2 linked regions of the Acuticoccus sp. I52.16.1 genome follow. The protein of the gene in region 2 interacts with the protein of the main gene of each other region in a pairwise test. Links are inferred from orthologs where the notes say so. Each region holds a gene or a part of one and is shown on either strand. Other genes may lie near its edges.

Region 1 (4,195 bases), 2.2 Mb from region 2 along the record:
TCGCGTGCCGCTGCACGCATTCATATTTCAGCCTAGAGCACGTTCCATGCGCGCGCTCCAGAGCGATTTTCGCGGAGCCGCCACCGGGCGACGCCGGTCCGCGCCGATGCCACGCGCGGGGCGGGCGGCCGTGGTACGCCGCGCCTCGACGGTGGGGAGGCAAAGGCGGCAAAACGGCGCCTCGAGGTCGTGCGTTGGTCCTGGATTGAGGTGGAAACCGGACAGCGGGTACGCCGCCCAAGCTGGAAAACGCCTCCTTACCTTATCGCGCGTGCATTTGCCTATGCGGCGCAATGCATCACTGAATTGCACTGCCCAACCGAGCGGCAATCGGCCGCCGCGGTCACACGGGGTCCGGCGCAGCCCGGCGGGCTAGCGGGGGGGCCGCCCGCCGGGCTTCAGGCGTAGGCGACGTCGATCACGCCCGGCATCGCCTTGATGGCGTTGGCGACCGAGCGGGAGACGGCGCGCGGCTCCTTCAACGCCAGCTCGACTTCGCGGCTGTGACCGTTGGCGCCCGTCAGTGCGACGAGGCGGACCGAGCACATGCCCTGGTGGCCGATCAGGCGGTCGATGGATTCGATAACGTCGGCCCGGTCGAGGAAGACGGTGAGCGTGGTCGACTGCTTGGCGGCGAGCTTTTCCAACGGCTCGACGTGGCCGATGCGCACCGAGACGCCTTCCTCCTCCTCGCGTGCGGAGACCGACAGCAGCACGCAGTTGCCGGGCTCCAGCTTCTCGCGGCAGGCGTCCAGCGTGTCGGAGAAGGCGATCGCTTCGTACTGGCCGGACGGGTCGGACAGGGCGATGATTCCCATGCGGTTACCGCTCTTGGTGCGCCGCTCCTGGCGCGAGACGACGACGCCGGCGAGCTTGGCACCCTCGCCCCGGCGCAGCGCGGCGGGGAAGTCGCGCCATTGCGGGATGCCGGCCTTCTCCAGCGTCTCGCGGTAGTCGTCCAGCGGGTGGGCCGAGAGGTAGAAACCGATGGCGTCGAGCTCGCGCTTCAGCCGTTCGTGCGGGGTCCAGACGGCGCCGGTGGGGAGGCGGATGTCCTCCGCCGCGGCCGCGCCGAAAAAGTCGTTCTGGCCGACGGCCGCGCCCGACGCAACCCGGTTCGCGACGCCGAGGACCTGCTCGATCCCGGCCGAGAGGCTGCCGCGGTCGGGCACCCACTCGTCGAACGTGCCGGCGGCGACGAGGGCCTCCAGCGAGCGCTTCGGCGCGGCCTTGGGGTCGAGCCGGTTGGCGAAGTCGGACAGGTCCTCGTAGGGCGCCGCGGCACGGGTCGCCTCGATGTGGTGGACGAGCGGCCAGCCGACGCCCTTGATCGCGCCGAGGCCGTAGACGATGTCGCCCTTCTCGACCGAGAACTCCCCCTTCGAGGTGGCGATGGAGGGCGGGCGCACGGTGATCCCCATGCGCTGCGCCTCGCCGCGGAAGTCGGCCAGCTTGTCGGTGTTGCCCATGTCGAGCGTCATCGAAGCGGCCAGGAATTCGGACGGATAGTGCGCCTTGAGGTAGGCCGTGTGGTAGGCGACGAGGGCGTAGGCGGCCGCGTGCGACTTGTTGAAGCCGTAGTTGGCGAACTTGGCGACGAGGTCGAAGATGCGGTTGGCGTCGGCGGCCTTGGTGCCGTCCTTCACCGCGCCGTCGACGAAGCGGTCGCGCTGCACGGCCATCTCGGCGGCGATCTTCTTGCCCATGGCGCGGCGCAGGAGGTCCGCTTCGCCGAGCGAGTAGCCCGAGAGGACCTGCGCGATCTGCATCACCTGCTCCTGGTAGATGATGATGCCGTAGGTCTCTTTCAGAATCGGTTCCAGCTTGGGGTGCAGGTAGTCCGGCTCTTCGAGGCCCTGTTTGCGCAGGTTGTAGGAGGGGATGTTGTCCATCGGACCCGGACGGTAGAGGGCGACGATGGCGATGATGTCCTCGAACCGGTCGGGCTTCATGCCGACCAGCGCCTTGCGCATGCCCTGACTTTCCAGCTGGAAGACGCCGGCGGTCTCGCCGCGGGCGAGGAGCTCGTAGGTCTCCTTGTCGTCGAGGGGGAGGGTGTCGAGGTCGATCTCGACCGGGATGAGCGAGAGGGCGCGCTCGATGGTCGTGAGCGTTTTGAGACCCAGGAAGTCGAATTTGACGAGGCCGCCCGATTCCACCCACTTCATGTTGTATTGGGTGACCGGAAGGTCGGACCGCGGGTCACGGTAGAGGGGGACGATCTCCTCCAGCGGCCGGTCGCCGATGACGATGCCGGCGGCGTGGGTCGAGGCGTGGCGGTAGAGACCCTCGAGCTTCAGCGCCATTTGCAGCAGCCGGTCGATCTCGCCGTCCTGCGCCTTGGCCTCCTGCAGCTTGGTCTCCTGCTCCAGCGCCTGGGCGAGGGTGATCGGGTTCGCCGGGTTCGAGGGGACCATCTTCGCCAGCTGGTCGACCTTGAAGTAGGGCATGTCCAGCACGCGGCCGACGTCGCGCACCACGGCGCGGGCCTGCAACGTTCCGAAGGTGATGATTTGCGCCACGCGGTCGGCGCCGTAGCGCTCCTGCACGTAGTGGATCACCCGGTCGCGCTTCTCCTGGCAGAAGTCGACGTCGAAGTCGGGCATCGAGACGCGTTCGGGGTTGAGGAAGCGCTCGAAGAGGAGGTCGAACCTGAGGGGGTCGAGGTCGGTGATGGTCAGCGCGTAGGCGACGAGGGAGCCCGCGCCCGAGCCGCGGCCGGGGCCGACGGCGATGTCGTTCGCCTTGGACCACTGGATGAAGTCGGCGACGATGAGGAAGTAGCCGGGGAACTTCATGCGGCAGATGATGCCGAGTTCGTGGTCGAGGCGCTTCATGTACGCCTCGCGGTCGACGCCGGGGGCCATGCCGCGCGAGGCGAAGCGGCGCTCGAGGCCGTCGTGCGCCATCTGCGTCAGCCGCTCGGCTTCCTCGGCGAGGGCCTCCTCGTCGCTCTGCTCGACGGGGGGGAGGCCGGCGACCTTGCGCTCGGTGGCGATGAAGCGCGGCAGCATCGGCGGGCGCTTCTTGACGCGGAAGTGGGAGCGCATCGCGATTTCCACCGTGGAGGCGATTGCCTCCGGCAGGTCGCTGAAGAGGGCTTCCATCTCCCCTTGCGTCTTGAAGTAGTGCTCGGGCGTGAGGCGGCGGCGGTCGTCGTCGCCCAGGCGCCGGCCCTCGGCGATGGCGATCAGCGCGTCGTGCGCCTCGTAGTCGTCGCGGGCGGCGAAGTAGACTTCGTTGGTGGCCACCAGCGGGACGCCGGCGCGATAGGCCTCGCCGACGGCGAAGGACTCGAAGGTGTTTTCCGCCGATGTTCCATGGCGCTGCACCTCGCAATAGAAACGATCACCGAACGTTTCGTGAAGTTGATCGAACAGCGCCGAAGCGCTCTCGGGATCGCCCAGCGCGTGGGTCTTGCCCACCGGCCCGTCGATCCAGCCGGAGAGGGCGATGATGCCGTCCACCGCGCCGGCCAGCCCGTCGACCGGGAGGGCGACCTCGCCGCCGTCCGACCGCAGGTAGGCGTAGGAGATCAGGCGCTGGAGGTTGGCGAAGCTCTCTTCGCTGGTGGCGACCATCGGCAGCCGCGCGACGGGCGCGATGCGTTTGCCGCCCTGGATGCGCTCGGCGAGGCGGATCGGCACGGTGCAGGCGATGATCGGCTGCACCCCGTCACCGAAGGCCTTCTCCGAAAATTCCAACGCGCCGAAGAGGTTGGCCGTGTCGCTCACCGCCACGGCGGGTTGATTGTCGGCCGCGGCGAGGCCGACGATCTTCTTCAGGTGCAGCGCGCCTTCCAGGAGGGAATAGGCCGAATGGACCCTCAGGTGGATGAACATGACGCGCCTCCCTCGTACCGGCGTGGGAGCTTAGCCGGGGCAGAGGTGAAATTCGATCAGACGAGGGGGACCTGCATCCCGTCCATCCACAGATAGACGGCGACGATGAATGCCGAGCAGGAAACGAACGCACCACAATCGAGAAAGAACCGCTGCATCACTGACCTCTCTTTGTTCTCATCGGAACGTACGGGAATGTTCCGGGAACATCAAGGGTCGAGGCAGAGAAACTTATTCAGCGGGTGCGCTCAATTCGAGCGGTGAAATTCGGCCTTCTTTCAGGGTTACCGTGCGGTCCAGCTCGCTCGCCAGGGTCTGGTTGTGGGTCGCCACCACCGCCGACAGACCCGTGT
Region 2 (2,954 bases):
CGCTCGAAAACACCACCCTACGTTCCCATATTCGGCCGGAGCCAAAGGGAAATGCTTGTGATCCGATCCATCCTGTTCGCTTTTCTGCTGATCATCCCGATCGCCGAGATCGTCGTCTTTCTGACGGTCGGCAGCGTGATCGGCGTGCTTCCGACCATCGCCATCATCATCCTGACGGCAGTCCTCGGCGCGATCCTGTTGAAGCGGCAGGGACTCTCGGCCTTCGCCCGCCTCCAGGCCGACGCCAGCGCCGGGCGTGTCCCCGCCGCCGCCATCGGCCAGGCGATCACCGTCGCGATCGCCGGCATCCTGCTGCTGACGCCCGGCTTCATCACCGACACGGTGGGCTTCCTGCTCTTCATCCCGGCAGTGCGCAGCTGGCTTTGGAAGCAGATCGCCGGGTCGGTGCGGATCCATGGCGCCGGGACGGGCGGCCCCGGTGCGGATGCCGGCGGCCCGGCGGGGCACCCCTACCGCCCCGGCAAGCCCCAGGTGATCGACCTCGAGGCGACCGAGGTGAAGCCCGACCCGTCCACCCCGTGGCGCAACGACGCGTAGAGCGACTACGCCCTGAAGTCTCCCATGGGTGGCTAAGATCGGGCGAAGGCGGCGGATCGACGGCAAAGGTCTAGGATTGTCGCGGGCAAAGTGGTAGCCCGCGGCGAACTGACCATCGTTCAACGAACGGACTCACCATGACCGACGCCACCGCCGGCGCGCCAGAAGGACAGGCTCAGCCCTCCGTCCGCGTGCTCGCCCAATACGTCAAAGATCTCTCCTTCGAGAATCCGCGCGCGCCCGCCTCGCTGCAGAACCGCGAAGCCAACCCGCAGATCAACATCTCCGTCAACGTCGCCGCGAAGTCCCTCGCCGAGACCGACTACGAGGTGACTTTGACCCTCGAGGCGAAGGCCGGGGACGACGAAAATCTCGCCTTCCAGACCGAGCTTCAGTACGCCGGCGTGATCCGCGTCGCCGGGATGAAGCCCGAGCACGTGCAGCCTTTCCTGCTGATCGAGGGGCCCCGCCTGCTCTTCCCGTTCGCCCGGCAGATCGTCGCCGAGGCGGTGCGCAACGGCGGCTTCCCGCCGCTGATGATCGACCCGATCGATTTCGTCGCGCTCTACCGCCGCAACCTGGAGCGGGCGCAGCAGCAGCAGAACGCGACCCCCGTCACCAACTGACGCCTACTCGGCGGCGATGCGCGGCCCGTCCTCGGTCTGGGCCGTGACCTTGGCCCAGATCGACTCGGCGAACGTCGCCATGAAGGCGGCGTGCGCGGCGCGCTCGCCCTCGGTGAGGCGCGGGGCCAGCGGCACCGGACGGGGTGCGTGGCGCACAGGTCCGGCGGCCCGCGCGCTGCCGTCACCGGTGCCGCCCAGCACCAGCGTCGCCTGCCGGCCGCCGGTCAGCTCGAGGTAGACCTCGGCCAGCAGTTCGGCGTCGAGCAGAGCGCCGTGCTTGGTGCGGCGAGACGCGTCGATCCCGTAGCGCGAGCACAGGGCGTCCAGCGAATTGGCACCGCCGTGCTTGCGACGCGCGATCGACAGCGTGTCCACCACCTGGTGCGCACCGATGATCGGCTTGCCGCAGCGCTGCAGCTCGTGATTGAGGAAATTGACGTCGAACGAGGCGTTGTGGGCGACGAGGTTGGCGTCCCCCAGGAAGGCCGAGAACTCCTCGGCGATGGCGGCGAAGACCGGCTTGTCGGCCAGGAAGTCGGCCGAGATGCCGTGCACGCGGAACGCCTCTTCGGGCATGTCCCGCTCGGGATTGATGTAGACGTGAAAGACGTTGCCGGTCGGGATCGCGTTCAGCACCTCGACGGCGCCGATCTCCACCACGCGGTCGCCCGTGGCCGGATCGAGGCCGGTTGTTTCGGTGTCGAGAACGATCTCGCGCAACGTCTGCCTCCAAGAGCGAAGACGCCGACAGTGCCACAGGCCGCGCCCGATTTCACCGCCCCGCGCCGGATTTCAACCGCCTAACCGAGCGCCATCAGCGCCTTGCGGACCGCGGCGACCTGACGTGCGGCGTCATCGACGCCGGTCGCGGTGTCGATGACGTAGTGGGCGCCGGCGCGCTTCGTCCGGTCGGGGGTCTGCTTGGCGAGGATCGCCTCGAACGCCGCCTCCGTCATGCCGGGGCGCGCAAGCACGCGGGCGCGCTGGACCTCGGCCGGCGCGCTGACGACGACCACGGCGTCGACGTGGCGGTCGCGACCGCTCTCGAACAGGAGCGGGATATCGAGGATCGCGAGGCGGGCGCGAGCCTCGCGGGCGCGGTCGAGGAAGGCGCTCTGTTCGGCGTGGACGAGGGGGTGGACGATGGCCTCCAGACGGGCCATCGCCGCGGCATTGCCCAGCACCGCCTCGCGCAGCCGCGTCCGATCCACGGCCCCGTCCACCACGGTGCCGGGGAAGGCGGCCCCGACCGGCGCCACCGCTGCGCCACCTGCGGCATAGAGGCGGTGAACGGCGGCGTCGGAGTCGTAGACCGGGTCGCCCGCGGCGGCGAAGAGCGCGGCCGTGGTGGACTTGCCCATCCCGATGGAGCCGGTGAGACCGACCGTCTTCACAGCGTCGCCAGCACTTTTTCGCGCAATGCCGCGTCGACCTCCGGCCTGTGACCGAACCACTTCTCGAAGCCGACCGTCGCCTGATGGATCAGCATGCCGAGGCCGTCCACGGTCGCCAGCCCCCGTGCCGCGGCCTCTTGGAGAAGCGGGGTGTGGAGCGGGTTGTAGACGATGTCGGCGACGACGGCGTGGGCCGGCAGCGGCGCGAGGTCGATGTCGAGCGGCTGGTTGCCCTCCATGCCGAGGGAGGTGGTGTTGACCAGGAGATCCGCCCGCGGCAGCAGCCCCGGTACGCTCTCCCAAGGGACGGCGTGGCCGCCGACGCGCCCGACGAGCAGCTCCGCCCGCTGCGCCCGGCGGTTGGCCACCGCGACGT

Evidence for each region. The genes of interacting proteins can lie anywhere in the genome.
Region 1: the proteins of dnaQ (region 2) and dnaE interact in binary tests that used the Escherichia coli proteins (3 or more experiments, as listed by UniProt). The link is inferred for Acuticoccus sp. I52.16.1 from one-to-one orthologs.

The regions. Positions count from the first base shown.
Region 1 is NZ_CP094828.1:4,343,342-4,347,536, forward strand. What follows is about bases 199-4,195. They hold dnaE (DNA polymerase III subunit alpha), read right to left. Parts: upstream 3,843-4,195; coding sequence 399-3,842; downstream 199-398. Other genes in these bases: MRB58_RS19615 (ABC transporter ATP-binding protein), read right to left, coding at 4,074-4,195. UniProt on the Escherichia coli protein: DNA polymerase III is a complex, multichain enzyme responsible for most of the replicative synthesis in bacteria. This DNA polymerase also exhibits 3' to 5' exonuclease activity. The alpha chain is the DNA polymerase catalytic subunit.
Region 2 is NZ_CP094828.1:2,182,217-2,185,170, forward strand. What follows is about bases 47-2,775. They hold dnaQ (DNA polymerase III subunit epsilon), read right to left. Parts: upstream 1,905-2,775; coding sequence 1,188-1,904; downstream 47-1,187. Other genes in these bases: MRB58_RS09835 (FxsA family protein), read left to right, coding at 58-558; secB (protein-export chaperone SecB), read left to right, coding at 696-1,184; coaE (dephospho-CoA kinase), read right to left, coding at 1,985-2,578; MRB58_RS09855 (shikimate dehydrogenase), read right to left, coding at 2,575-2,775. Outside these bases: more of MRB58_RS09855, read right to left, coding at 2,776-2,954. UniProt on the Escherichia coli protein: DNA polymerase III is a complex, multichain enzyme responsible for most of the replicative synthesis in bacteria. The epsilon subunit contain the editing function and is a proofreading 3'-5' exonuclease.